3 regions of the Paenibacillus sp. LT-B23 genome follow, and region 3 is predicted to be linked to each of the others. Evidence: riboswitches for the same ligand, from Rfam matches in the RefSeq annotation. Region 3 holds a riboswitch; each other region holds the start of a gene.

Region 1 (10,052 bases), on a different contig from region 3:
GATTAAATAAAGGATAAAATAGACTGGATTCGTCACAATGCCATGCATCACGCCGCCTAGCTGCTCATGTGTTACATGACCCAGAGCCACCTGAAAACGTGTATCGTATACGTGCCAGATAATGAACACGAACGTAATCACACCGGAAATGCGCTGAAACAGAAAGCGCCAGTTACGCGAATAGCCAAAATTTTTGACATTCGGATCAGCCTGGTAAGCGATATACAAGCCATAGATTCCATGGAACAGCAATGGCAAGTAAATAAATAACGTTTCAAGCACAATAACAAGCGGCAGACCATTCAGGAAGGCCACGCTGCGATTGAATCCTTCCTTGCCGCCCTCCACCGCTGTGAAGTTGGTCACCAAATGCTCTACAAAAAACAGAGCCAGCGGGATGACGCCAAGAAGCGAGTGCAGCTTTCTGGAATAAAATCCTCTCATCTAGGTAATGCTCCCTTCTCCCAATAATAGCGTTTTCAATAGTAATATAACATATAAAATGACAGTTTCCGACAGGAAATGTCCAACAAGGTGTTCCTTAAAAGGGAAAACAAAGGTGTGAACATCTTGTGTCGCTTTCATGTTACTCCTTTTCGGCTTATAATGGAATTGCAATATACGTATTAATTGTTATGTCTTTTTTGCATATAGAGAGGAAGTGGATGATTTGTTTGAGGATTTGAACGCTTTTGCCGTCATTGTCGAGCAATCCAGCCTGAATAAAGCCTCCAAGCTGCTTAATCTGTCCCAGCCCGCCCTGTCCCGCAAAATCGCCAAGCTGGAGGAGGATCTGGGCGTAAACCTCTTTGATCGACGGGGCAAACGACTCGAAATTACGTCGACAGGCCGATTTGTATATACCTTCGCACTGGAACAGCGGCAGCGCCAGCTTCGCTTTTTACAAAAGCTGTCCCAGCACAAAAATGAAGCCCAGAGTATGCTCACCCTTGGTGCAAGTCTGACGACACTCCAAACGACACTGCCTACTCTCGTCGAAGCTTTCATGAGCAAGCATCCCCAAACCGAGCTGAAACTGCTCACAGGCAAAACCCATGAAATCGTCGCTTTTGTACGCGACAAAAAAGCAGACGCCGGTATTGTCGGGTCTGCCATTCATGAGGCCGGCTTGCGTTGCATTCCACTGTTTGACGATCATTTGGAGCTAGTCGTTCCGATCGGACATGAATTAACGATGAAGACGGGAACGGCTTCGATGAAAGACCTGCAAGGATTGCCAATGATTATTTTTTCCAAAGGAACCTGGTACCGCAGTCTGACCGATGACCTGTTCCAGCGCAGCGGCATCATGCCAGATATCCGTATGGAAATTGACTCGTTCGAGGCGATTGTGCGCCTGCTGCCAACCTGCAAGGCTTCCGCATTGCTGCCCAAATCCTACTTGCGCAGCGAGCTGCTGCGGGATAATGGGCTAACGGCGCTGTACTTGCCTGATTTGAAGGAGACACGGCGCACCACCTCCCTTATCTACTCGGAGACGACCGATCTGGGGCCGACAGCACGGCGCTGGATCAGCGAGACACGTGCATCGTTTGCGGGCTATCGTATGGTGTAGAGGAGATCAGCCTTCCTCGTTCACGTTAACAACCTCGTCCTCGAAGCGGCCGATATTGTCATTGGAGCCGATGATAACCATAATATCGTCCGCTTTTAGCCGATCCATCGCTGTGGGTGCAATCAGGATACCATTCGCCGTATGAAGCGCTACGATGCTGCAACCAAAGCGAGTGCGGGCATTCAGCTCAGATAACGTTTTGCCATGCAGACATGCAGGAACGTTGAGTTCCACAATACTGTATTCCTTGGACAGCTCCAAATAATCAAGCAAGTTAGGCGTAACCAGTTGGTGCGCAACCCGTATCCCCATATCCCGCTCGGGATAAATGACCCGGTCCACACCGAGCTTTTCCAACGCCCGTCCGTGCAGCACAGAAATCGCTTTGGCAACGACTTTGCTCACACCCAGTTCTTTTAGCAAAATGGCAGCCAGGATGCTAACCTGAATATCATTCCCAATCGCAACAATGCCGCAATCGAAATTGCGAATGCCTAGCGATCGTAACGAATCCTCGTCTGTAGCGTCCGCTACGACGGTATGCGTCAACAGCTCACTCATACTATCCACAATATCCTCATTCTGGTCAATGCCAAGCACCTCGCATCCCATATCCACCAATTGCAAAGCCAGGTTTGAGCCAAAGCGTCCCAAACCAATAACCACAAACTGCTGCGTTTTCATATCTACTCGAAAACTCCCTTATCTGAATCAATTTCACAAATGATTAAGCCAACAAAATGTATACTACATATAGACAAATCAAACCATTTTGATCTATATGTACTCTTTATTAAAGCTACTGAGGGTATTATGAAATTGATTCATCCTATAATCATTTTGCCTTCCGGATGACGATATAATTCCTTACCCTTTTTCGGAGTCAGTGCATAAGCCAGTGTGAGCGGACCCAATCTGCCGGCAAACATCGTCAGGGTAATGACCAGCTTGCCTATAACCGTTAAATCAGGTGTAAGCCCCATAGACAATCCCACCGTACCAAATGCAGACACCGTCTCGAACAATATCATCAGAAAATGATGATCCTCGGTTGCTGACAAAATCATCGTCACCCCAATGACAAACAGCAGTCCCAGCAATGTAATGGTCAAAGCCTTGTAAATTCGCCCCTGCGCAAGCCGGTATTTGAACAGCACAATATCCTCCCTGCCCCGCAGCATCGAAATCACGGCTCCAATGAGCAACGCAAACGTTGTCGTCTTAATCCCGCCTCCCGTAGAGCCAGGAGAAGCACCAATAAACATCAATATAATAATGAAAAACTGCGTGGCCTGTCGCAAGCCAGCGATATCTAACGTATTGGCACCTGCGGTGCGGGGCGTTACGGATTGGAATAAAGATCCCAGCAGCTTCCCCCCCCAATCCAGCGAGCCCAGTGTCTTCGGATTAGTAAACTCGAATACAAAGATGACAAGCGTGCCGACTACAATCAGGGCAGCCGTCATACTGAGTACCACCTTGGTATGCAAGGAAAGTCTCCCGCGCTTGCGGTATTCTACCAGGTCCGACATCACCACAAAGCCGATGCCACCCGAAATAATTAGAAACATAGCTGTAAAATTAACAATAGGATCATACACATAACCTGTCAGGCTGCGAAAGTGACCGAATAAATCAAAGCCTGCATTGTTAAACATCGAAATCGCATGCCAGATCCCAAAATAAATCGCCCTGCCCATGGGCATATCAAAGGACCAGCGAATGGCGAATATCGTGGCGCACACGCCCTCAATGATTAGCGAGTACAGCAACACTCTGCGGATCAATCCGACAATTCCCTCAACAGAAGTCTGATTCATCGCTTCCTGCAAAATCAGGCGCTCCCGCAAGGAAATGCGGCGCTTGAACACCAGCGCAATCAAGGTAGCCATCGCCATAAAGCCGAGACCACCAATCTGAATCAGCGCAGCGATAACCACCTGACCAAAGGTGGTAAAGAAGATACCCGTATCCTTAACAACAAGACCTGTAACACAGGTTGCGGAGGCGGCTGTAAACAAAGCATCTATAAATGCAAGCGGCTTTCCCGTTGTATTGGAAATCGGCAGCATTAACAACAAGCTGCCTATAAGAATGATAATGGCAAAGCCCACAACGAATATCTGCGGTGGAGAAAGCCGAAGCCATCTTGCATTGGGATTCATCTATTTATCACTGCTCCTACTTGGTGAATTATGAGCATGGAGACGCTCCGGGTGCAGATTGTTCTTCCGATTGCTGTTACCCCCGGATTTTTTTCTGATTTTATAAGCCCTTTTAATGGTTAAAATCCGGTTATAAAGGCAAACGCTTCGCTTCTTCAGAACAATTCTGCCCCTCCGCTACTGCCAGCTCATAAAATCACCAATCTCTTTTCAGTTTCTTTAGTCCGTTTCTTTTAGAGACAACAGCGATCGGAAGATCAAATGGATCGCGAAGCGGACTTAACTCAGCTACGTTTTAATAACACAAAAAAAGACACCGGAAATCCGAGTGCCTGACTTGGTTCCTGCTCACAGCCTACGAGGTTAGCTGACGGATTCGGGCTGCACAGTATGCCCTATTCACACTTCCGGTCCGGGACCGGCTGTAAAATTCACCCCAGTAACATGGTTCCCCCGTTTTCCTATGGAAATTCGGCTCAAATGTATATCGTTACCTATATATTTCATATGCATTGTCTCAACAGATTATAATCCTTCTATATACAGAGCACAAAACCGATTTCTTCGAAATAACGTTAAATTAGCGGTAATTTGAGAATAGTCCACCTTTAATCGCAGCTTATCTTATTTTATTGAAACTTTATAGTGCTTTCACTCCATTTTCATGAATATCCTAGGTCTGTTGGCGGGAACCTGTGCAGTATGATATCTTTAATGGATGTTCTTATTTACAGATTAAGGAGGAAACTCATGAATCCTATCGGGAAACCGGTCGTGCTCACGGCCAACTTCAAAAGATTAGGCTTGCTGGGCGGGATTGGCCTGATTTGCTTTTTTGTCTTTCAATTGCTTATTCCCTCGTTTAGTAATCCGAATCCGGAAGCACTGACGAATGCCAAGGTCATCAGCAAGCAGGAAGCAGTCATACACGCGCTGGACTTCGCCCGCTCCGAGCTGGGCTATACCGAATCGCAGCCGGAAAAGCCTGTCGTGACCTATCAGGCCGAAACGGACCTGTACGGTTATTTATCCAGAGAAAAGCTGCTTCAACAGTATGACCGTACATGGAAAAAAAGTTATCCTTACGAAACCTTCCGGGTCGATTTACCGGAACCTTCTTCCAAAAGCAAAGTGCAAGTTCATGTGGATTTGTCCACAGGCAAAGTCGTCAGCTTTAAACGAATTACCTCCAGCACCAGTTACACACAAGCTGATATTTCTACGGATGAGCAAGCACGTAGCAGGCTTGTACGTGCAGCCGAGGGAGACATGACGCTGGAAGCAAAGGAGCAGGCAGCGGCAACCTGGGTAAAACGCTTTGGCTTTAAACCATCGGACTTGAAGCTTGCGACATCCGAAGGCGAGGGCGGATTGAAGTACACCGTAAACGACAAAAAAATTGGCTCCTCTGTGCTTACGCTGGCGTTTACGTTTGAAGACGGAAATGTTCGCTCGTTTACACAGAGCTTTTCCGCCCCATCGTCCTATACGGATTATGTCAAAAAGCAAACGTACTGGGCTAACTGGATGACCTACGCAGGCTATGCCTTATTTAGCTTGGTATTAGGCATACTTGCCATCGTATACGCCTCACTCACACGACGCCACACTTCCTTTGTACGTGGCATTGTGCTGTCCATTGTATATTTTGCTGCCAGTATGGCAGGGACATTTAACATACTGCCTATACTGCAAGCAGAAGCAGGCGGTCGGGGAGCACTTATATTTCTTATGATTTTGCAAGTTGTGGTTTCCTTCGTAATGGCTGTAGCGATCTACTTCTCCTTGGTCGGCGGTGACGGGCTGATGAGCAGGGTTGGACTGAATGCCTGGCCACGCGCCAAAGAGCCGGGCTACGGGCTGTATGTGCTTCGCAGTATGTATGTGGGCTACTTGTGGGCCTTTATTTTACTCGGTGTACAATCCATTTTGTTCTTTGTGCTGGAGCGTACGTTTAATACGTTCTCCACAACAGATGCCACACAATCTCCTTACAATATGGCCTATCCATGGTTACTGCCGATTATGGCATGGATGGCAGGCATTGGAGAGGAAGCCGTATACCGTCTGTTTGGTATCCCGATGGTGAAAAAGATGGTGAGAAATACTTTTGTTGCCTGTCTGATTACCACGCTGATTTGGGCATTGGGACACACACTGTATCCAATCTATCCGGTCATTTCCAGACCTATCGAGCTGACCTTCCTTGGATTGCTGTTCAGTTTTGTGTTTCTGCGTTACGGCTTTATTGCCGCCATGTTCAGCCACGTTATTTTTGACAGCATTCTGATGGGTCTTAGCGTGATGAGTCTGGGAGACATGGTAAACCTGACCGCAGGTTTGTTCTGGATCGTATTGCCGGCTATTGTGGGCTACATCATTTACTGGTTTAGTCCAAAGAAGCCAAATCGAGTCATGTTTGAGCCCATAAAAAAAGAAGAGCCGTATTCTACGACTCCTCCTCCCGAAGGGCAGCTATAATCTGACGCGCAAGCTTATCACCAATAGAGAGAGGCCGGAAGTCTTCGACGCTGGCCTCTCTTATTTTTTTAAGCGAACCAAAATGCTTAAGCAGCAGCTTACGCCGCTTCTCGCCAATTCCCGGAATCGAGTCCAAACGAGAGGTTACCATGGATTTGCCCCGTTGCTCACGATGGAATGTAATGGCGAATCGGTGAACCTCATCCTGAATCCGTTGCAGCAGGTAAAATTCTTCACTGTTGCGGGCCAGTGTCACGCCCTCGGGAGAATCCCCCACCAGTAGTTGAGAGGTTCTGTGCTTGGCATCCTTCACCAGACCACACACAGGAATGAACAAACCCAGTTCATTCTCCAACACATCCACAGCAGCTTTAATCTGTCCGCGTCCACCATCGACGACGATCAAGTTCGGACGCTCCAGATTTTCCTTGAGCACACGTTCATATCGACGCCGAATGACCTCACGCATCGTTTCATAATCATCCGGCCCTTGCACCGAACGAATTTTATATTTACGGTATTCCTTCTTGGCAGGCTTGCCATCAATGAACACAATCATTGCCGAGACTGGATCGGAGCCCTGTATGTTGGAGTTATCAAACGCCTCCACCCGATGCAGGCTATCCAGCCCAATCGCACGCCCCAGATTGCTTGCAGCCTTGGATGTCCGTTCCTCGTCCCGTTCAATCAGCTTAAACTTCTCATCCAAAGCGACCCGTGCATTTTCCGTAGCCATACCCGTCATTTGCTTTTTCAGTCCACGCTGAGGCACCAGTACCTTTACATCCAGCCATTCAGCCAGTGCGAGTGCCGCCGTAGCTGGTTCCTCCAGCCCGCCGGACAGTTGGGCTTCTGTCTGGTCCTGATCCGTTGCTTCTCCATAAGAAGCACGCTCTTCGGCCACCAGCAGTGCATCCGCGGAACGCTCGAACGGCTGCTCTTCATTTGGCACATCCGATAATGTCCCTGCTTCTTGTACAGCATTGTTACTAGTCTGTGCAGCTTCCTCGGTTGTTGAAGTGTGAGAAACAGCTTCCGTCACAGCCGATTGACCGACATCACCCTGTTCCGCCTGCTTCATCAGCTTCGGTGTATCCGGCAGCAATATTTCCTGCGGCACCGCCGGGTTATCACTATAATATTGCGTCACATAGGACATAAAGTCGCTGTAGGCCTCGCCGTAAAAAGGAAACGTAGACATATGCCGCTCGATCATTTTACCTTTACGAACATATAGGATCTGTACACACATCCAGCCCTTGTCTACCGAAAATCCGAATACATCGCGGTCCTTCGCATCGGCTGTCGTGATCTTCTGCTTTTCCATCATCGCGTCAATGCTGATAATCTGGTCGCGTAGCTCCTTGGCACGCTCAAAGTACAGTTCCTCTGCGGCCTCCTGCATTTTGCGTTGAAGATCCTTTTTGATTTCCTCATGCCCGCCACTCAAAAAAGAACCGATCTCCTGACCAATCTGTTCATACGTTTCCTTCGCAACCTCTTTCACACAAGGCCCCAAGCATTGATGCATATGATAATAAAGGCACACTTCCTTCGGCATCACACCGCACTTGCGTAACGGATACATGCGGTCCAGCAGCTTCTTCGTCTGATGTGCCGCGTAGGAATTAGGATAAGGGCCAAAATATTTTGCTTTATCTTTCAGAACGCGCCGGGTCACCTCTAACTTGGGGTGCTCCTCGTTCGTAATTTTCAAATACGGAAAAGTTTTGTCATCCTTCAACAGCACGTTATAGCGCGGCTGATGCTTTTTAATCAGGTTGCACTCCAGAATGAGCGCCTCCATATTACTGCCCGTAACGATATATTCAAAATCACGGATATCGGAAACCAGTCTTTGCGTCTTGCCGTTATGGCTACCTGTAAAATAGGAACGGACCCGGTTTTTCAGCACTTTGGCCTTGCCGACATAAATGATGGTGCCCTCGCTGTTCTTCATCAAGTAACAGCCCGATGCATCCGGCAGCAACGCTAATTTGTGCCGTATGTTCTCCAGCGCCTTCTCCTGATTCCGCAAGTCCTCCGCATAAGATTCCATTCGCCAGGTTCCTCCTTCCATTCTTAAATGACTTCGACTACTATATAATATGCAGGAATAATACACAAAAACGCCCCCGGTATTTACAACCGGAGGCATTGACCGTTCATGGCCGCTCCCCAAGCCCCCCGCAGGAGCATGGGTCACATGCGATGATTACTGGTGTTTGGTAAGCATGCTTTTCAGCGCTTCTTTGGAGTTCAGACCCACCACTTTATCAACGGGCTGTCCGTCTTTGAAGACGATCAGGGTAGGAATGCTCATAACGCCGAAACGGGAAGCAGACTCTGGATTTTCATCCACGTTCACTTTCGCGATTTTGACGCTGTCGCCAACTTCTGTGGAGAGATCCTCCAGAATAGGAGCGATCATTTTGCAAGGCCCGCACCATGGCGCCCAAAAATCAACTAAAACGGTTCCTGTACCTTCGACTTCTGCGTTGAAGGATTGGTCGGACACGTTAACAATTGCCATTGTATGTTCCTCCTTTATAGAAAAGTCAAGATTATTATAACCTGTAATTTCTTTTTTGACACCTTTTAATTATATCACAATAGTTTTTTAATTGTAAGATATCAAAATAGCAAATTGATTTACAATGATCCTCGCTGATTTTTCCCTTTAACGGTAATAACATCTACAAAAGGGCGAATCCGGTCCATCAAACGCTGTCCCTTGTACAATTCCTCACCGTCCTTGCTCGTAAAGCTCAGATGCTTCTCCAGTCCTTGCAACGAGTAATTCGAAGTATAAAAGGTAGGCTTGCGGTTCATTCGATAATTTAAAATCGAGCCCATCACATGATCCCGTACCCATGGACTCAAATTTTCGGCTCCAATGTCGTCAAATACGAGCAGATCACAATTTTTAAGCATTTCAGTCGTTTCCTTCAGCTTCTGCCCTTCCTGAATCATGGACTTTAAGTCCTCCACAAAATCAGGCATATACACAATCACACCGTTCAGTCCAGACAAGGCCAGCTCGTGCAGCAGATATCCCATTAAAAAGGTCTTACCCGTACCAAACGTACCTTCCAGGTAGAGTCCTTTTTTGGATAGGCCCTGGCTTTTCGTTTCTTCGATGTAACGGAATAGCTGTGTGACTGCGGGCATACGTTGTGCATCCTTACGTGCAATCTCAAGGGCATTATAGCCTTCCAAGAGCGCACGCTCATCCACATAAAAGCTTTTAATCCGCTGACGCACCCGCTGTTCGTGCTGTGAAGCTACCAGTTTGGCACAAGGGGTACGGATGTCCACCATTTCGGCTGTACCATTTGGGTATTCTACGCCCAGCTTGCAAAAATGTCCCTGAAAATCGTTAGGACACTGTTCGAGTCCCGGACAATTGTCGCAATTTCGACGATCCCGGGCATACTGAAAAAGCATACTCATGTTTAATCGCAGTTGTGTTTCGTCAATATCGGGATGCGCAGCACAAAATTCCTGCACCAGCGGATCATTGAGAACCTGATCGGCCACATTGCGCGTGCGCTGGCGAAACGAAGGGTTCTGCATCTGCTGTAGCAAATCGCCCAGTGATTCCAAGAACGCTCCTCCTTTCTAAAATGTGCAGAGTTATGGGGGAGAGACGCTTCGCGTGCAGATTGTTCTTCCGATTGCTGTTATCCCCGGATTTTTCCTATTGAAATAAGGATTTAAAGGTTAAAATCCGGGGATAAAGGCAAACGCTTCGCTTCTTCAGAACAATTCTGCCCGCTCCGCTGCCGACCGCCATTAAGTCGACACATATTTGAATTGGCTTCGCTTAA
Region 2 (10,052 bases), on a different contig from region 3:
AAAACATTAGAATTTGCGGTCGTGGTGGAATGGCAGACACGCTATCTTGAGGGGGTAGTGGGCGTACGCCCGTGGAGGTTCGAGTCCTCTCGACCGCATTACATGCAAGACACAGTTAAAAAAGCATCCTGACACGTTTTTGACGTGAAGGGATGCTTTTTTGTTATATCCCTTTTTCCTAGCCACACAAGCAGCCGCCTGGTTCGGCTGCTTGTGAACAGTGATGAAGTGGCTTGTAAGCTTTGCTACAAGAGCTTCTCGATATCCCCCGCCAGTTTATCCGGAGTTGTCTGTGGGGCGTAGCGCTTAAATACGTTACCTTCGCGTGTAATTAAAAATTTAGTAAAATTCCATTTGATCGCTTTGAAGCCTAGTACGCCCGGAGCTGTCCGGGTGAGGTAGCGGAATAAAGGGTGTGCCTGATCGCCATTGACATCTGTTTTGGCAAACATCGGAAACGTAACTCCATAGTTAATCTGGCAAAACTCCGAAATGTCCTCGCTGGAGCCCGGCTCTTGCTTGGCAAACTGGTTGCTGGGAAACCCCAGGATTTCAAGACCCTGCTCATGGTATTGGTCATATAGCTCTTGTAGCGCCTTGTATTGAGGGGTTAGCCCGCATTTGCTGGCTGTATTCACGATAAGCAGAACTTTTCCTTCGTATGTGGACAACGGAATCTCTTTCCCTTGCAGGGTTTGTGCATCATATTCATAAACGGTCATGGTATCCCTCCTGATTTAATATTTTACAATTAAATTGTAAGCAATTTAATGAAGGGTTGCAAGTCTATAATAGATGTATTGCACTGTCTGAAACTGTAAAATTGTATTTTGTTCAAAACGGCAAATGGTACTGCAAATGGGGCGAATTGCGGTGCTTCTCATCGTAAAAACAGGCTCAATCGGCGTTTATCAGGTGCATACAGCAGTTTTTCTTTCTCTTTTACAAAAAAGGGACAAAAAATGCTCTCCATACGCCAATATTGACATGCCCGTCATTTTCAAAAAGGGATGAAAAACCGAGCTTGAAGGAGCTGGGAGAAGGATATTCAAATTGTAAGCGCTATTATTAATCTTCTTTGCTCCAAAGACCGATTTATAACCCTGCAGGTGAGCTTTACAGTGTTCCTTGCGCGGGTGTATGATTCAAGACGTAATTTCAAATTAAGTGAATGAAGCAGCAACGAATTGTCTATAGCGCTGAATTTTGCAGTTGCAAAAGCGGGGGAACCAAAGGAGATCTATTCGGCTTTTAAAGGGCCGTGTGTCTCATGGGGTGAATTTTCTGGCCAAGTGCCAGAAATAGGGCGACTCTCACGTCCGAATCCGACAGCTAACCTCGTAAGCGTACAGGGAGAGGCAACAAACCGCCGTGTGCAGCCATGGTTTATTTTATCATGGTTACGTAAGAAGCCGGAGGAAAGCCTTTTTCCTTTGGCTTCTTTTTGTTGTCTTTTTATACCGGGAGAGGAGCTACTGATGGAAGGTCGACTAATCATTGTCACTGCACCGAATGAATCGGGCAGAAATTTTGTGAAATTGCTTATGTACAAAAAACTGGCGTTTGCGGTTCTGACGAATAGCGCTCAGGAGGAACGACAGCTCAAAAAAATGGGTGTGGAGCATATTGTGCGCATCAATACGATGCAAGCGGGGAAATGGAATTTTCCCAAAAAAGAAATTGGCTGCGTGTATTTGTTTGAGAACAGCTTGAATCTGACGTGCCGTTTTCTGCAAATATGCCGGCCGCTGACATCAGATTCGGTCTATGTCATTACACAAGGCTGTAATCCTCAAGGGATTTATCGAGGTTTGGGAGCAGACCATGTGATCTACACTTTGAATGGAGAGGTGGGTTTCCTGCTGAACGGATAGTCGCTTACGGTATGGCTAATATAAATTAAAATTTTCGAATTCATTGTATGGTGATTTTACGAGGATGTAAGAATGACGATCTGAGGACCGATACGGGAGGGTATGAACATGATGGATATATACATGCTGCTCGTGATGGCTGTGAGTTACGGAGTGATACTGCTGTTTGTACGCTGGTGTGATGCGCAGACCTCCAAAGGAGGGCGAAAAGGATGATGGTTGTGCTTGCGCTTACTGCTATTGTATTTGTGTATTTAATCTACGCACTCCTGAATCCTGAAAAGTTCTAATCAGCTAAACAGGATCAAACGGGCGGGGGACAGCAGATCGTGGATGAGACACCAGAGGCAGCGGGTTTTCGCAAACGTGTGCACTCGCCTGGTGCTATGAACTCGTCTGTTGTTCCAAACGCAGGAGCATTTTGAAGGAGGGAATAGATGATGGAGCTGCTGCAAATTGGAATTGTGATTGTGATATTGCTGCTCTTGGTGAAACCAGTGGGCACCTATATATATCATGTATTCTCAAATGAACCGAATCGGACGGATCGGGTGTTTGACGGAACGGAGAAGCTGATTTATAAGGTTATAGGATTGAAAAAGCTGGAGAGCATGCGTTGGACCACGTACGTTATGAGCTTCATTGCTACGAATGTCGTGCTTGTGGCGATCAGCTATGTGCTGCTGCGCTTGCAGGGACTGCTTCCCGTTAATCCGTCTGGAAATGGCAATATGGAAGCGTCACTTGCTTTTAATACAGTGATCAGCTTTATGACTAATACAAATCTCCAGCATTATAGCGGAGAAAGCGGACTTACGTATTTGACGCAGATGGCGTTCGTTACAATGATGATGTTCACTTCGGCTGCTTCCGGTTTTTCGGTTGCTGCGGCTTTTATGAGAGGATTGACGCGGCGCGGTGAAGGGATGGGCAACTTTTTTCAGGATTTTATCAAAGCGATTATACGGATTTTTCTTCCGTTGGCCTTTGTACTTACACTGGTGCTGGTTGGACTGAAGGTACCGCAGACACTTCAGCCTGCGGCGGATATCACGACGCTAAGCGGAACACAGCAGCAGATTGCTTTGGGACCCGTTGCTTCGATGGAATCGATCAAGCATTTGGGTACGAACGGGGGCGGTTTCTATGGGGCCAACTCGGCGCATCCTTTTGAAAATCCAAATCCCTGGACGAATGTGCTGGAAATTTTGGCGATGTGGGTGATGCCGGCTTCGCTGCCGTATACCTTTGGACTGTTCGCCCGTAATCGCAAGCAGGGCTGGATTATTTTTAGCTCCATGATGGTATTGTTCCTCGTCTTCCTATCCATTACGTATGTGTCGGAGAAAACGGGCAATCCGTTGATTCATGCACTGGGTGTGGATGCTTCTCAGGGAAGCATGGAAGGGAAAGAGGTTCGCTTCGGCATTGGACAATCGGTGTTGTTCACGGCTGTAACGACGGCGGCAACCACAGGCTCGGTGAATAATATGCACGATACACTGACCCCGCTGGGCGGTATGGCTGCTTTGGGTGAAATGATGCTGAACGTCATTTTCGGCGGTAAGGGCGTCGGGCTGATGAATATGCTGATGTACGCGATTCTGGGTGTGTTTATATGTGGATTGATGGTCGGCAGGACCCCGGAATTTATGGGCAGGAAAATTGAAGGCAAGGAAATGAAGCTGATCGCGATTGCCATTTTGGTACATCCGTTTCTCATTCTGGTGCCGACAGCGCTCGCTTTTATGAGTCATTGGGGGTACGATGCGGTCACAAACCCCGGATATCATGGTTTGACTCAGGTGATATATGAATATGCGTCATCTGCGGCTAATAACGGCTCTGGATTTGAGGGTCTTGCGGATAACAACGTATTCTGGAACACGACAACAGGGATTGTTATGTTCTTCGGACGATATGTATCTATAGTTGCACTGTTAGCTGTAGCGGCTTCGTTGAATGCCAAAGCACCGACTCCCGTGACGACGGGCACACTTCGCACGGACAACAAGCTGTTTGGGGCGATTTTAATCGGGGTTGTGCTGTTGATCGGCGCGTTGACCTTTTTGCCCGTAATCGTATTGGGGCCTGTAGCTGAATTTCTGACCATGTGAAGAAGATGAACAGGAAGAAGAAAATGAGAATGGATGAACGGGGTGCTTGATCATGAAGGAACAACGCAAACGCATGCTGGACAAAAGCATCTTGAAGCATGCGATCAAGGATAGCTTTATGAAATTAAATCCGATGATCATGATGAAAAATCCTGTCATGTTTGTCGTGGAAATCGGCACATTGGTCGTGCTGCTCATGCTGCTGTTTCCCAGTTATTTTGGAACTGGCAACGAAATGGGCTTTAATCTGGCTGTTTTTATCATCCTGTTGTTCACGTTGCTTTTTGCTAACTTTGCCGAAGCACTCGCAGAGGGGCGGGGTAAGGCGCAGGCTGCTTCTTTGAAAAAATCCAAGCAGGACACACAAGCCAATAAGCTTGTCGGGGATGAGATTCAGGTGGTCAGCTCGACCGAGCTACGCAAAGGTGACATTGTGATGGTGTCCCAGGGCGAGATGATTCCGAGTGATGGTGAGGTGATTGAAGGTCTTGCTTCAGTGGATGAATCGGCGATTACGGGAGAATCGGCCCCAGTGATCAAGGAGTCGGGCGGTGATTTTTGCTCGGTAACCGGCGGGACGCGTGTGGTCAGTGACCGGATTAAGGTGCGGATTACGACAGAACCGGGCGAGACGTTCATTGATAAAATGATTTCGCTCGTGGAAGGCGCACAGCGCCAAAAGACGCCGAACGAAATTGCGCTGAATACCCTGCTGATCAGCTTGACGATTATTTTTCTGATCGTGGTGGTTACGCTGGCACCGATTGCCCGTCATTTTAACATTGACCTGCCTGTTCCCGTGCTGATCTCGTTGCTGGTCTGTCTGATTCCTACAACGATTGGAGGACTATTGTCAGCTATCGGGATTGCCGGTATGGACCGGGTCACCCAGTTTAACGTGCTGGCCATGTCAGGCAAGGCAGTAGAAGCATCCGGGGACATCAACACGATGATTTTGGACAAAACAGGGACAATCACCTTCGGTAACCGGATGGCGAGCCAATTCGTGCCTGTAGGCGGCGTAGAGGAGACAGAGTTAGTGAAGTGGGCTGCGATGAGTTCGATGAAGGATGAGACGCCTGAGGGGCGCTCAGTTCTGGAGTTGATGCGTAAGCAGGAGCACACGCTGGATGAATCCTTGGCAGCAGGCGGGACCTTTATCGAGTTCAAGGCGGAAACCCGGATGAGCGGTCTGGATCTGGCTGATGGACAAAAGGTACGTAAGGGCGCGGTGGACTCTGTCCGGCAGTGGGTACTATCGCAAAACGGCAGCGTTCCAGCCGATCTGGAGGAAAAAGCGAATCAGGTGGCCTCTGAAGGAGGTACGCCGCTGGCTGTCGCGCTGGACGATCGGATATATGGCATTATTTATTTGAAGGACACGGTGAAGCCGGGCATGAAGGAGCGGTTCGATCAGCTCCGGGAAATGGGCATCCGCACGATCATGTGTACCGGGGATAATCCGCTGACGGCTGCTACAATTGCACGGGAAGCGGGTGTGGATGATTTTGTGGCTGAAAGCAAGCCGGAGGATAAAATTGCAGTCATCCGCCGTGAGCAGGAGCTAGGCAAGCTGGTTGCCATGACCGGAGACGGTACGAATGATGCTCCTGCGCTGGCGCAGGCTGACGTCGGGCTTGCCATGAACAGCGGTACAGTTGCAGCCAAGGAAGCCGCCAATATGGTGGATCTGGATTCCGATCCGTCCAAAATTATTGAGGTGGTCGCTATCGGCAAGCAGTTGCTTATGACACGCGGTGCTTTGACAACGTTTAGCATCGCGAACGATGTTGCCAAATATTTTGCCATTATTCCGGCGATGTTCATGCTGGCGATTCCGCAAATGAGCGCATTAAACGTGATGGGGCTTGGCTCTCCGCTGTCTGCTATTTTGTCGGCGCTGATCTTCAATGCTGTTATTATTCCGCTTCTGATCCCGCTGGCCATGAAGGGCGTGAAGTATAAGCCCATGAGCTCGGATCGTCTGCTGGGACGGAATTTACTGATCTACGGTCTGGGCGGTATGGTGGTGCCTTTTGTCGGCATTAAGGCCATTGATTTGCTGGTGCATTTGTGGATTTAACGCAACCTGTGAAGGTGTGCATTTCGGATACTGAATGGAAGCAGAAAGGGTGAGCAACATGAGTGGCTTTTATCGGGTGATGTCCGGACGCAGATTTGCTGCACACGAAAAAGCCGGGTCTGTCGGGCAGGGGAATAACAAGCGTCCAGAGACGGATGCTGTGCCGAATGGACAGCCGGAGAGAGAAGAGATGCGGGGAGGCACCATTATAGGAGTGGCCTTGCGTACCTCGGTGCTGATGATCCTCCTGTGTGGCCTCGCTTACCCGCTGGTTAGCACGGGCGTGGCACAGGCATTATTTCCGCAGCAGGCGAATGGCAGTATGCTTCGTAATGCGGAGGGTCAGGTAGTCGGCTCCGAGCTGATCGGGCAGTCTTTTGCGAATCCGGCGTTTTTTCAGGGTCGGGTATCGAGCATTGATTATAATGGGGCTGGTTCAGGCTCCAGTAACTACGCACCGTCCAATCCGGCCTTAATGCAGAGGGTCAAGGATTCGATAGCGGATTGGCAGAAAAATAATCCGGATGTACCAATCAGTCAGGTTCCGGTGGACCTGATTACAAACTCCGGCTCCGGTCTGGACCCGCATATCTCGCCACAGGCGGCATTGGCTCAGATCCCGCGTATTAGTGGCTTGACGGGTATTACACAGGGTAAGTTGAAGGCAATGGTACAGGAGCAGACCGAAGGCCGCAGTGCCGGGGTGTTCGGTGAACCACGTGTGAACGTGCTCAAGCTGAACCTCACGCTTGAAGCGCAAGCGCAGGCACAGCCTGACAAGCGGTAAGTTGGACGATGGATTAGGGTAATTAAAAAAGGTATCCCGGGTTGCAATAAGCCAAGGGGATACCTTTTTCTTGATTTTAAAGTGTTGCTTGCCTCTCAATGACCTGAAATGGTTTGAATAATAAGCACTACATTCAAAACAATGATGATGGCGGTCACAATCCAGGTTAAGACTTTTTGCCATGTTTTGTTCGCAAACTCACCCATGCGCTTTTTATCGCTGGTGAAGATGAGGAGCGGGATGATGGCAAAGGGAAGCTGGATGGATAGAATAACCTGACTTAGCACCAGCAATTCTTCCGCACCTTTTTCACCCGCGATTGCTGTGACAATCACCGCTGGAATGATCGCGATGAGTCGGGTCACCAGACGGCGCAGCCAAGGCGCGAGACGGAGGCTGAGGAAGCCCTCCATGACGATTTGCCCGGCTAAGGTACCGGTTACGGTTGAATTCTGCCCGGAAGCGAGCAGCGCCACCCCGAACAGGATACTGGCGAGTGTGGTTCCAAGTAATGGCGACAGCAGATAGAAAGCATCACTGATTTCCGCCACATCCGTTTTTCCTGCTGTATGGAACACGGCTGCGGCGACGATCAGAATCGCGGCATTGATAAACAGGGCAAACATGAGCGCTATACTCGAATCCCATGTTGCGAATTTGATAGCCTCTCGTTTGCCTGCTGACGTCTGCTCGAATTTACGAGTTTGTACGATGGACGAATGCAGGTACAGGTTGTGAGGCATCACGGTAGCGCCCATAATACCGATGGCGATATACAACATGCTTGGGTTGGTCAAAATTTGTGAGTCCGGTACAAAGCCACCCATCACGCTGCCCCATTCCGGCTTAGCCAAAATGAGATTGATGCCAAAGCAGCCGGCAATCGTCACCATCAGTACAATGACCAGCGTTTCCAAAGCACGAAAACCTTTATTTTGCAGTAATAAAATAAGCATGACATCAAATGCGGTAATCAGGACACCGTACAATAGTGGTATACCGAACAGCAGCTTGAGTGCAATGGCTGAACCGATGACCTCGGCCAGATCCATGGCTGCAATGGCGATTTCGCATAAAAGCCACAAGCTGATCGCCACCGGGCGACTATAGGCTTCGCGGCACATCTGAGCCAGATCTTTGCCTGTGGCAATGCCGAGTTTGCCGGATAAGGCTTGTAGCAGGATGGCCATTAGATTGGAGATCAGAATGACACTGAGCAGTGTATAGCCAAATTGCGATCCGCCTGCAATGTCTGTAGCCCAGTTGCCGGGGTCCATATAGCCGACAGCGACCATATAGCCGGGTCCGGCAAAGGCGAGGAATTTTCGAAACCAGGTGCCGTCCTTCGGGATGTTCAAGGAACGATTCACTTCCGATAGTGAAGCGATTTCCGCCAGATTCCCTTTTGTATTACTCATACGCTTCACCTTCTTTATCCATGTTGGAATATATTATTAGTGACATAACTATTGCTTTATCCCTATTGTACACCCACAATAGTTTTTGTCTAGTGCAACTTTTATGTGGTCAAGCAAGTTAATCTTATTTTATAGATATAATGAAAAAACCAAGCTTTCTCTTCATCCATATTTCAAATGATTCATTTTGTGTGGTTTGTTTAAAATACATACGAGAAGGAAATCATCATTAACATGGTGATGATCCCAGCGAATGTAAACCATGTAAAGAAGGAGAGATGAAATCATGGAAGCATTATACACAGCCTCAGCAACGGTACATGGCGGAAGAGACGGTTCTGTCGCTTCATCGGACGGAGTTTTGAAGCATAAGCTCAGTACACCGAAGGAATTGGGTGGTGCAGGTGGAGAGGCCACGAATCCCGAGCAATTGTTTGCGGCAGGTTATGGCGCCTGTTATGAGAGTGCATTGGCTAATGTAGCCCGCAAAGCGAAGGTAAAAGTGGATAATGTTGAGGTCACCAGCCACGTGTCCATCGGTAAGGACCCGAGCGACGGCGGCTTCCAATTGGCGGTGCGTCTGGACGTGAAAATACCGGGGATTGAACGTTCACAGGCAGAAGATTTGGCGCGTCAAGCGCATGATTTTTGTCCGTATTCCAAAGCGACTCGCGGCAATATTGATGTTGAGCTGAATGTCCTTTGAGCGGGAAGCACATTATCTCTACGCTCCAGCCGCCGATTCATCGGCGGCTTTTGCATATAGACCTTGATTCGCCGAGATCCGCTCCCATTTGACATCATCGCCAAAATTCATTAAGATGGCTTAGGTGATTCTGGTCATCAGGTACGAAACAAATTTGAAAAATACGGGTGATATGATGTCTTACAGACCGAATATTGTTAATTTCACGCTGGCTGGCAGCAACGAAAAAGAAGGGCTTTATGAGTTTAAAATGAGTTTGGCCGATGGAACGGAGTGCCGCGTTTTTTCTCAACGTAATCCGGAGTGGACTTTGACGAATATCAGTCGATTGCTAACGACGCCTTGCCCGGTATGCCATAAGGATTTTATCTGCAAGTGTATGGATAAGTTCCATGATGAGTTTTTAGAGCAAATTAATTCGAAACAGCTGTTTGAGAAAGCATTGAGCTAGTTCTCAAAACAGGTAAAAGCCTATACATTGTTAAACAAGCGTCGGATGATTTCGGCGTTTTTTTGTTTATACTCATACTGCTGATTGTATTCTGTTGTTTATTTCCCGGAGGTGAAATACATTTATGAAGCAGTCTGATCATTCGATTGTGTTGGTGGATGGGGTATGCCATTTTTGTCAGGGAGCGGCCCGCTTCATTATTAAGCGTGACCCGAAGGGGACGTTTCATTTTGCTTCCCTGCAATCCGAGCAGGGACAGAAGCTTCTGCGTGCAGGAGGATTGTCAACGGATCAGTTGGATACATTCGTACTGATCGAAGACGGTATGTATTACACAAGGTCAACTGCGGCTTTGCGGATTGCCAGACATCTGCGTTTTCCATATCCGCTGGCCTATGTCTTCATCCTCGTTCCCCGCTTTATACGCAATGAAGTCTATAACTGGGTGGCACGTAACCGATACCGCTGGTTTGGCAAGGATGAAGAGGATCAATGTCAGATCCCCCCACCAGAAATTAGGCAACGATTTTTTTAACTGTTCAGGATTCAGGTTTCGGAGGAGCAACTTCCTTTTTAGAGTCCTTTTTGGAGCGATGACGACGAATCAGCCATATCA
Region 3 (10,052 bases):
GCACTCATGGATTGAGCCATAGTTTCAAATTTTTTGGCGTCGAGTGCACTCATCCCGAATAAGACGATGAAAAGAGCTAGCAGAAGGGTCATCAAGTCGGAATATGGCAACAGCCAGCTTTCGTCGGCATGCTCCTCGTGCGGTTCATGTCTTTTTTTACTCACCGGAATCCCCATCCTTCTTGGTCAGGGTAGCCCGTTCGGTTGGAGTCAGGAATATCGTCAGCTTCTGGCTGATTGCAATGGTGGATATACCTGATTGAATTGAGAGCAGGCCTTCGACCATCATCAATTTAAGCTCCACTTCTTTTTTTGATAACCGTTTCAACTTATTGGACATTGGATGCCACAGGACATAACCTGTAAAAATACCGAGCAACGTCGCAATAAAGGCTGCCGCGATGGCATGAGACAGCTTGGCCATATCACTAAGATCGGCCAGAGCGGCAATCAGACCTACGACGGCACCGAGTACCCCGAGCGTTGGAGCGTACATACCAGCCTGAGAGAAAATCAGCGCGCCGGAGCGGTGTCGATCCTCGGTAGCGTTAATGTCCTCCATTAGAACGTCACGTACGAATTCCTGATCATTACCATCAATAATCATACGCATACCACCACGCATAAAGGGATCGTCGATCTCCTCTACCTTGGATTCCAGCGCAAGCAGACCTTCGCGACGGGTAATGGATGCCCATTCGGTAAACGTGCCGATGAGCTCTTTACGGTCCAAAAGCTTTTGTTCCGTGAAAATAACCTTGAACAGCTTCGGAATCCGTTTGATTTCTTCCATCGGGAAGGCCATAAAAATACTTGCTGCCGTTCCGACAAAAATAATCATGTAAGCAGCGGGGTTGTTGACCAAGTTGATCACTGGCGCGCCTTTGAGAATCATCCCGACGACCAATGACACAATCCCGAGTACAAGTCCGATAATGGTTGAAATTTGCATGATACACCTCATCCATGAGAATAGATTTTGAATCCTTTCATGCCGCCGGGGTCGTCCTTGCCCCAGGCACGTCATTACAAGACGGATTATAGTATTTATCGACAAAACTCTCTTTTTTGTTAAGTACGAATTTCCGGTATAATAAGGTGATTATCTAATGAATGGTGGAAGAATTGGAGGAAATGGCATGGGAGTGAAGCACGGACGGGAGTATGAACAAATTTTGAACGATTTGACAGAGGCTGTGGGACACATTCCGGATAGCTATGAATTTTTCGAAATGGAAGCAGAAGATTGGGACAGGCTGGACCCGGCAGGGCATCAGGAAGTCAATGAAGCGCTGGCTGAAGACCTGTTTTATGCGCTGGGTACAGAGCCCGTTATCGCTGTGGGCAGCGGCGTTGTCATCTATGAACCGGAGCAGCACCGTATCTATGTGCTCATTGGGGATGAGGAGCTAACGTCGGTACCTTTGATTTGAACAGGTCCGTCTTATGGATTTATCAACGGGGCCGTGGTAATATGGACACCACTATATTGTAGTTTTAGTCGCATTCAAAGCGGCTGAAAGGCTTCCGTATAAACGGGGAGGAGTCGTAACATGCCTTTTACACAAGAAGAGATTGAAGCACATCTGGAGAAGCTGGAGGGCTGGGAACTGGAGGAAGGACGCTGGATTGTCCGCAAATATAATTTTTCCAGTTTTATGAAAGGGATTGCATTCGTGGATGAAGTTGCTGCTATATCGGAAGCATTTAATCATCATCCATTTATTACGATTGATTATAAGACCGTGACCCTGCGCTTAACCTCCTGGGATGACGGTGGCATTATGGCCGTAGATATTAAGGAAGCCCAACAATATAATGAAGCTTTTGAGAAAATGCGTAGCAGTCATTGAGCTGATCATGGTCTGCCATATGATAAAAGCGCCTTCGATATACAACAATGCCGTTGTATGCCGAAGGCGCTTTTATCATTGAACACGAGGTTGGGGGTCAGGATGATATACCATACAATGAAACGGCTTTTTGCCATCGGGAGTCTGACGTTCATAGGTATCCGTAATCTCAAATCCGGCTGCCTTGTAAGCCCGAATGGCGCGCCCATTCCAGGTCAGTACCTCCAGATCAATTTCATTCTCCGGGTTGCGTCGTCTGGCTTCCTCGGCAATGGCACGGACAAAATCGGCTCCTCTGCCATGTCCACATAATTGGGGGTGCATTCCCAGACCCAGCCGGGTCACTCCAATCATCGGGAAATATTGAGCAAATCCGGTTAGCGTATTCTCGTCATCCAGTACAGCAACATATTGCTCTTGGCGAAGCGTGGGGCTTCCAAATTCGACTTCAAGTGCCTTCATTTGTTCCCAAGGTAGCCAGCCGTATATGTTGTAGGGTGGATCATAGCGCCACTCACATATCGCAGCCGCCTGCTGTTCGTCCATCGGTACGATCCGGTAGTTAGATATTGAGGCCGGCATGTCTCCCCATCCTCCTTTTACAAGTACTTAAACCATTAACAACAGATTGTAGACAAGTTGCAGGGGATTGGCAAGCGGTGTTTATTTCATACCCAAGTCGGGTATACATTCAATAGGAAGGCTTTACTGCTCATATGCTCCCCCAGCCGTGACGGTAAGACCGACGATGTTCGCAAAATCTGAAACCTTTTGAGGTGTCAGTTCGTCAGTAACGATAAAGTTTCTGATGTTGTGGACATAAAAAACCGCAATTCGATTCCGGCCAGAATCAAATTGCGGCTCAGGGTTAGCTTGCTGTTCGTTAGTTATTCTACGTTGTCGTCATCAGGAGTTTCAGAAGCTACAGCGTGGTAAGCGTCTGTGCTCATAATTCTTTTAGCACCGACATAGCGGTTAGCGTAATAGTTTTCGTTCAGTGAGCTAACAACTACACCACGTGAAGATGAGGAGTGGGCAAATTTCCCTTCACCTACGAAGATACCTACATGGGAAATGCCTCTTCCTGTGGTGTTGAAGAACACCAGGTCACCAGGTCTCATTTCGTCGCGGGATACGGAAGATCCCATTTTGAATTGTGATCCAGATTGATGGGGCAGATTAATTCCCAGTTTGTGATATACATACATTGTGAAGCCGGAGCAATCGAACCCGTCGAGTGTAGTGCCTCCGCTTCTGTAGTTCGTTCCTTTGGCATCTTGGATGACCTGGTCCATCTTAGAGTCTGCAAATGCACTTCCTCCACCGAATGTAAAAGATGTAAAGGCAATGGCGAGACCCATGGCTGCGATCGTTAGCTTCTTCTTCAAAAAAAATATACCCCTTCCAATGCCTGCGAGGTTAGCTTAAGGATTCGGTAGAAGGTTCCCCTATGACCACTCTGTTGCGAGATCAATTCACCCAAACTGGTTCCCCCGCTTCCCAGGTGCCAGGAATTAGGCTTAACTTAAGATGTGCACCTTGGAGAGCAGTATTCACGATAACGATGTTTTTAAGGTAAAGGTTACAATAAAGATTACAAAGTTGTTACTATCAGTTCACTGCGATTATTGTAACAAAGTCGGCTGGCTTTGGCAAATGTTTCATCGCAAAAAGTTACAAAAAAATCTGCTCCCTTTATCGCGGGAACAGATTTTGTTAAGAGTATTCAGTTATGTGCCGTTTGCCTGGATATGACTGGAGATGGATAGTTGTCTTTGGACAGCCAGAAATTGTTCGGGAGGAACGGAGTGAAGGTTCAACCTCTGCCGGAGATATCGGTATGCCATAGTCGGTACTGTGAACTGATGTGCCATAGCCTGACCAGACTGGTAACAAAATGATACGTTTGCTGGAGAATGAGTGCCAGCATGCCAGTCCAAATCATCGCCATCGTGCCGAATAGACCAAGGACGAGCAGTACACCTGCACCGAGCAGAAGCGAAATACCGATAGCCGGGAGGATTTGGCGAAAGAAGGCAAGCAGCGACGATAGTATGGCGTGACCACCTACGGTGCCTAGCTGCATGTACAGGATGCACTGGCGGATGAACCAGCCATAAGCAATCCAACCGATGGCATAGGGCAGCACATGCAGGAGATAGGCGGGAGATTGCAGCGTCCCTGCCACGATAGGGTAGAGCTTTGGCACCACCCAGAAAGCAGGGAGCAGCAGGAGTCCAAGCTCGATGACGTAATAGATCAGCGATGACAAGCCATGACGTTTCATTCCGCGGAAAAAGGACAGACTCTGTGGCTCGGTCGCATGGGTGTGCAGACTTTGGTATATTCCCGCCCGGATGAAGGGGGTAATCAGTGTACGCAGCACCGTTGCCCCCAGTAGTATCCACAGATACATATGAACCTCTCGGTTGTCCGTCAGGGCAATCTGGCTCTCCATCCAAAACAACGTCTGTCCCAGTTCATTTTGACCCTGATCGGGGTAGCGCAGCAGCAGGGGAGTAACGGCGGATTGTACCAGCCGATAGAGAAAAACGCCCCATAGCAGTCGATACAGAAACAGAATGATGACAATATAAAATTGTATGCGCACAAGCGCCCAGCCTTCTTTTATAACAGTACGCATCTATAGACACCTCACCATGACAGACTTCCAAGCAGTGTCTCCAGCAGCTTGGTTACACTTATGCTCCAACGGGTCTGGGTTTTTTCGTTCAGTTCGGCCTTCAGGCTGTTGTTGATATGCTTGTTCTCCAGCGCAATCGTGTACAGTGGATCAACAATCACATGGGAGACCGGAGATGCGCTTTTTAGTCGATAGGTGGTGCTTTTGCCCGTGCCGTCCCATGCCTTAAATATCGTTGTGCCGTCCTTGAAGGTAAATTGAACAGGGACCTTGGGATAATCCGCCCCTTTTTTGCTGAGTGTAATGGTTGCTTCGTATCCATTGGCCAGCTTGCGGTTCGTAATGCGATCCACTGAAAAATCCGCCATCTGGCCGTCGTATACATATTGTTCAAAATAGTGGCTCCACGAACGTCCGGTGACTCTTTCGACGATACGCTGAAAATTCTGCGAGGATGGATGCTTGAATCGGTAGGTCTGGACGTAGGTACGCATAATGCGATCCATTTTTTTCGCGCCGACCTGTCGTTCAATGCCACGCAGCACCAGTTTGCCCCGAGAATAGGCATTTTGTGCATATTTAGCAGCCGAGCCGTACTTCCAAGACTCACGGTTTAACGGCTGAGGGGATGATACCTGTCCAGACTGTAACGGCAAGTTAGGGACGAGCCCATATTCCTGCTCCATGAGTCGTTCCTCTGCATAAGAGGTAAAGCCTTCATCCAGCCATGGTTCCTCGAATTCGTTGTTTGCCACCATTCCATAGAAATATTGATGCCCAATCTCATGAACGACCGTCCGCTCCAGACTATAGCCGGGATTCGGATTATCCGCCGCTGCAGCCGTAATGAGTGTGGGATACTCCATGCCGCCCGCGCCGCTGCCTGCTTTGGGTGGTACAACGATGGACAGGGTCGAGTATGGATAAGGCCCGTACCACTTGCTGTAATAGGAAAGGGCGGCCTTGGCTGCGCTCATATAGCGTCCCTTGAGCTCCTTGTGCGATGGGTCGAGATACAGCTTGATTTTGACACCCGGCACCTCGGCAGAAGAAAATGGCTCTTCTGCGGCTACAAAATTCGGTGAAGCGGCCCATGCAAAGTCGTGCACGTCATCGGCATAGAATTGATATATTTTTTGTCCATTTTGCCGGACTGCTCCACGGGTGGGAAATCCGGTTGCAGCCACGATGTGTGTTTCAGGCACTCGAATCCGCACACTGTAAATTCCGAAATCTGCGTAAAACTCGGAGTTTCCATGATACTGATGCAGATTCCAGCCTTCCTCGGCGCGTCCGCGCTGTCCTGCGGTTTCGTAGACGCTGAGTTTGGGAAACCACTGACCTGCCATGACAAAATCATCTGTTGCGCCCATACGTGCGAAGATGGCGGGTAGCTTTACCTCAAACTTCATATATAATGTAATGCTTTCACCGCCTCGGACCGGCTTGGGGAGACGTACCTTCATGAGCGAGCGGTCGTTCACGTTACCGTCATCCGGCTGCACGTATTGAGTCCGGTGCATGAGGGATAAACCGTCTTCCGTTTTAAGTTCAGTTAGTGTCATGGAGCCAAAGCCGTTCTTGGGCATGGTGTCGCCGCGCAGCTTGCCCCCGGATTCCTTCATGAAGGTGGTTTCCATGGAAGAGAAGGCATTGGGGTACAGATGCAGGTACAGATCGTTCACGGTTTTGGTGCCCGGATGCTTCCATGTAAGCGTCTCGGTGCCCCGCAAAACCTGTCCTTCTTCCAGAGACACGTCAATGTGGTATTCCACCACACGCTTGCTAAGAATCTCCGAAGCAGGCTGTGGAGGACTTTTGGGAACGTCAGGCAGGATGTTTGCCCCCAGGGGCTTGCCCATATTTGGCGCAAGCGCAGACTTCGACTGGGAATCGTACATCGGTTTGCCCAAGGATTGCGAATTCGACTCGGATTGAGGCTGCCAGGCAAACCATAACGTCCCTGCGAGGAGACCGAGGGCTAGTGTAGACAATAAAACGATTTTGGTGCGTGCTGGGGTCATACAATGGATACCTCCCGTTGACAAGCATCTACAGCATGTATATGTTTGCTTTCGGGAGATTATTAGTTAAAATATTTATAGTGTAGAATGATTGTGAAGACGGGAAATGGAGGCTTAGTGACGCATGAGTGAAAATCAGCCGGACGGCAAAAAACAGATTGCACTGAACATTGTCAGTGGCAAGAGTAAACATAAGGGCTTCGGCGCAGGCTCAATCGACCTGAACAGCATGTCCCCGGTCATTATTGACCGCGGCGAGGCGAAAATTGATATCGGTGCCATGCATGCCAAAAGTAAAGTAGAACGCGGGATTAAGTTTTCTACCAATAAAGAGGATGTACCGAACGGACGCCAGGTATGGCTGGTATGGGTAGCCGTGGATCGTACGCCCGAAGGACGTGTGTACGGTGGAGCGACTGCCTGTGAGATGCTGATTGACGACGAAGCCAAACGCGGCTGGAAAATCCTCGCCGATCACGTCAACCGCATGGACTACGCGCTCAAGCGCCGTTTCATGCTGGACGATCTCGGCAGCGAGGATAAAGCTGCGCTCAAAAGCCTGCTGATCTCGCATAACGAGGAATGGTGGGACGCTTCGCCGGAGGAATTGAAGCAGGCGCTGGAAGGGTAATAACTTTGGTTAGGAGCAGTTTCTCCATATTGGGGAACTGCTACTTTTATATGTAGGAAGCCGAAGAATGAATCTCATAAGTTGATGAAATTTCTGCACAACGCACCTTTATTCCTTTGGATATTATCTATTGTGATCATACCTCTTCTGCCTATGAGTTGGTACAACTATGCATTGAAGCAAAGACAAGGTGAAGATTTTATTAATCGGTTAAAAGACGGCTTCTGAATGGATCAGGAGTCGTCTTTTTTTGCCTAGCAGCTTCTTCTATTCACATATTTCAGATATACGCTGATTACAATTATCTTCGTAAAGCCCTCCATGAAAGCAAATCACTTTTTTAATATCGTATGTTAACAAATTTCCAAGAGATTTTTTCGCCATATTGAAATCACAGCAGTATTGCGGGTCTGGAGCCAGTAGCTCGCCGCTTACTACGCGCAGAGTATCTCCTGCAATCAGTATTTGGCTTGGCTTATGGTAAAAACTCAGGTGTCCCGGTGTATGACCAGCAGTGTCTATAGCGACGATCCCTCCGCAGAAGGGCAATTCCTCTCCAGCAATGATGATGGAGTTTACTACAGCTCTTGGGGGATTTTCTAGCGTACGCTGAAATGCATTTTTCCACTCTAACGGAACAGATTCAGGCATAGAGTTTACAGCTTGAGCTATCGCCTCAGGCGTCAGTTTTATAAGTTGCTTCTCACCCTGTATGTAGGGCTTTTCAATAGAGCTGGCACGCACTTGAATTGCGGATGAGCAAGCTTGTATCACATCTGGTAAGCTGCCGATATGATCAAGATCTTGATGTGTAATTAATATCAATGTAAGTTTATCGATTGTAAATCCGATTTTTAAAATAGCCTCTTGTAAAAGCGGTAGTTGCCCGGGGTAAGCTGTGTCTACTAGAATGACGTTATCCGTGTCCCAAATCAAAGTGGGGTAAATGCTCTCCGTCTTTCCCATAATAGTAGAAGAAAGCTGAAGCATGTGTATTCCCTTGTCCAAATGCATCGAATCCCTCCAAAAAGAGTTGATGTAATCCAAGGGAGATCGTATCATGAAAACAAAATATGTAAATCCATATTATAACACAAAAATAATTATTTGTAAATATGTAGTATTTTAAATTTGTGTGACAATATCAGTAATATAAACCTTTTAGCTAACCAGCCAAGATTTGATTTAAGCAAACACCATCTTTTAATCTTTGTTCATACATGGTGGACTCAGCTAATCCTTGCAGAAGAGTAATATTACTTTCATATTCATAAAATGGACTTCTGGCTTCTTCCGGTATCTAGTGAGATCATTTTTATTCCTCCAAAATATATATTTTATTATACGGAATAAAGTATTATATCAAGAGAACATGAACATATTTTTGATATTGTAAAGATTATTGAATATAATCGAAGAAAATGAACTTCTTGAAAGGATCCAATCCATGATTAGTTACAAGCCATTACAAAAGTTATTGATTGATAAAGAAATTAAAAAGCAGGAATTGGTGAAATTGACGGGGATATCGTCGGCAACGATGGCGAAGTTAAACACAATGAGTATGTGTCATTAGAGGTCATTGATAGCGCCTTGACATCATAGAAAGGCATTCACTATAATTCAGGTAGAAATCTGTCCCAATTAGGTTTTAATTTTCTCTTTTGGTGGAACCGGTTCCAATGAAGAGGGAAGTTAAGTCTTATTCACTGTTTATGAATGTAATCTGTAAATAAGGTGGCGTTAGTAGAATGTTTAAATGGTTGAAAAAGAAAGCAACTCCACGTGTTAAAGAATTCGACATCGTAGCGCCGATTAAAGGACAAATGGTTTCCCTTGCAGAGGTTCCAGATCCTGCGTTTTCTACGAAGGCAATGGGGGACGGTATCGCTATTCATCCGTCTGAAGGAAAGGTTACGGCTCCTTTTACGGGCAAAGTGGTTCATGTGATGGAGAAAAGTAAGCACGCCCTGATACTTGAGCATGAATGCGGTGTACAAGTTTTGATACATGTCGGGATTAATACGGTCTCTCTCAAAGGACAGGGCTTTAACCCTTATGTCCAAACAGGAGACAACGTTAAAGCAGGGCAATTATTGATGGAATTTGATATGGATTCTATCCAACAGGCCGAATTATCTCTAATTACTCCGGTCATCGTTCCAGACGGGCAAGAGATGATCAGCCATGTGGAAATATTGCAAGATTTGTCTGTTTCTCCAGATGCACCTGTGTTAAGAGTCCATTTGAAAGGCTAGTCAACATTTAAGTACCTGTTATGCAGGATTATCGGATGAAATCACAGGGTCTAACAGTAGAATGGGATAGGGCTAACCAGGGTTTCTGGTTGGTCTTTTCTTTTTATATGAGAAGAAGATTAATTTTATAGCAAACTAGCTTAAGCGTGGGTACTTAAAATTGACCTCTTACGGCGGGCGGATTATATTGTCCATAGGGCGAAAGGAGGTAGATACTATATGAAAAAGATATATTTCGTCAGGCATGCCAAAGCAACCGGACAAGAGCCTGATGCCCGACTGACCGAAGAGGGTGTCAGACAGGCTGAGCAGTTGTCGTCTTTTATGGGAAATGCAGGTGTAGAATATATCGTATCTAGCCCGTGGGAACGAGCTTTGAGAACCATTCAGCCTTTGGCTGAACAGAAAAAGTTGCAGGTATATACGGACCTACGTCTTCAGGAACGGGTGCTCAGCAGTGAACATTTGGATAATTGGATGGACGTGCTGAAACAGACCTATCTGGATGAGGACTTGAAGCTGGAGGGGGGCGAATCATCCCGTGAAGCAGCAGATCGAGGAATACAGCTTGTTCAGGAGCTTATGAAACGGACGGAAAAAACAATAATCATTGTAACTCATGGGGCTTTGCTGTCACTTCTCA

The links. Region 3 has a riboswitch for cyclic di-AMP ahead of ACWXW9_RS26465 (C40 family peptidase). Riboswitches for the same ligand answer to the same signal wherever they lie in the genome.
Region 1: another riboswitch for cyclic di-AMP. It lies ahead of ACWXW9_RS16605 (TrkH family potassium uptake protein); the one in region 3 lies ahead of ACWXW9_RS26465 (C40 family peptidase).
Region 2: another riboswitch for cyclic di-AMP. It lies ahead of ACWXW9_RS12050 (hypothetical protein); the one in region 3 lies ahead of ACWXW9_RS26465 (C40 family peptidase).

What each region holds. Positions count from the first base shown of each region.
Region 1 covers NZ_JBSQBM010000012.1:141,089-151,140, reverse strand. The annotation lists gene ACWXW9_RS16620 (succinate dehydrogenase cytochrome b558 subunit) at 1-444, opposite strand, end outside; gene ACWXW9_RS16615 (LysR family transcriptional regulator) at 671-1,576, shown strand; gene ACWXW9_RS16610 (potassium channel family protein) at 1,583-2,260, opposite strand; gene ACWXW9_RS16605 (TrkH family potassium uptake protein) at 2,401-3,741, opposite strand; cyclic di-AMP (ydaO/yuaA leader) riboswitch at 4,079-4,228, opposite strand; gene ACWXW9_RS16600 (CPBP family intramembrane glutamic endopeptidase) at 4,492-6,222, shown strand; gene uvrC (excinuclease ABC subunit UvrC) at 6,191-8,281, opposite strand; gene trxA (thioredoxin) at 8,438-8,755, opposite strand; gene dnaI (primosomal protein DnaI) at 8,875-9,828, opposite strand.
Region 2 covers NZ_JBSQBM010000008.1:131,410-141,461, reverse strand. The annotation lists tRNA gene ACWXW9_RS12060 (tRNA-Leu) at 16-98, shown strand; gene ACWXW9_RS12055 (glutathione peroxidase) at 246-722, opposite strand; cyclic di-AMP (ydaO/yuaA leader) riboswitch at 1,188-1,363, shown strand; gene ACWXW9_RS12050 (hypothetical protein) at 1,479-1,874, shown strand; gene kdpF (K(+)-transporting ATPase subunit F) at 2,087-2,164, shown strand; gene kdpA (potassium-transporting ATPase subunit KdpA) at 2,315-3,991, shown strand; gene kdpB (potassium-transporting ATPase subunit KdpB) at 4,044-6,074, shown strand; gene kdpC (potassium-transporting ATPase subunit KdpC) at 6,133-6,861, shown strand; gene ACWXW9_RS12025 (Nramp family divalent metal transporter) at 6,957-8,279, opposite strand; gene ACWXW9_RS12020 (organic hydroperoxide resistance protein) at 8,566-8,985, shown strand; gene ACWXW9_RS12015 (hypothetical protein) at 9,110-9,436, shown strand; gene ACWXW9_RS12010 (thiol-disulfide oxidoreductase DCC family protein) at 9,561-9,971, shown strand; gene ACWXW9_RS12005 (DUF3153 domain-containing protein) at 9,976-10,052, opposite strand, start outside.
Region 3 covers NZ_JBSQBM010000030.1:38,253-48,304, reverse strand. The annotation lists gene motB (flagellar motor protein MotB) at 1-164, opposite strand, end outside; gene motA (flagellar motor stator protein MotA) at 157-951, opposite strand; gene ACWXW9_RS26480 (hypothetical protein) at 1,139-1,432, shown strand; gene ACWXW9_RS26475 (4a-hydroxytetrahydrobiopterin dehydratase) at 1,553-1,852, shown strand; gene ACWXW9_RS26470 (GNAT family N-acetyltransferase) at 1,928-2,434, opposite strand; gene ACWXW9_RS26465 (C40 family peptidase) at 2,740-3,240, opposite strand; cyclic di-AMP (ydaO/yuaA leader) riboswitch at 3,246-3,383, opposite strand; gene ACWXW9_RS26460 (hypothetical protein) at 3,669-4,496, opposite strand; gene ACWXW9_RS26455 (M1 family metallopeptidase) at 4,508-6,520, opposite strand; gene ACWXW9_RS26450 (YwhD family protein) at 6,645-7,151, shown strand; gene ACWXW9_RS26445 (MBL fold metallo-hydrolase) at 7,419-8,165, opposite strand; partial or broken gene ACWXW9_RS26440 (helix-turn-helix domain-containing protein) at 8,599-8,756, shown strand; gene ACWXW9_RS26435 (PTS sugar transporter subunit IIA) at 8,903-9,409, shown strand; gene ACWXW9_RS26430 (histidine phosphatase family protein) at 9,629-10,052, shown strand, end outside.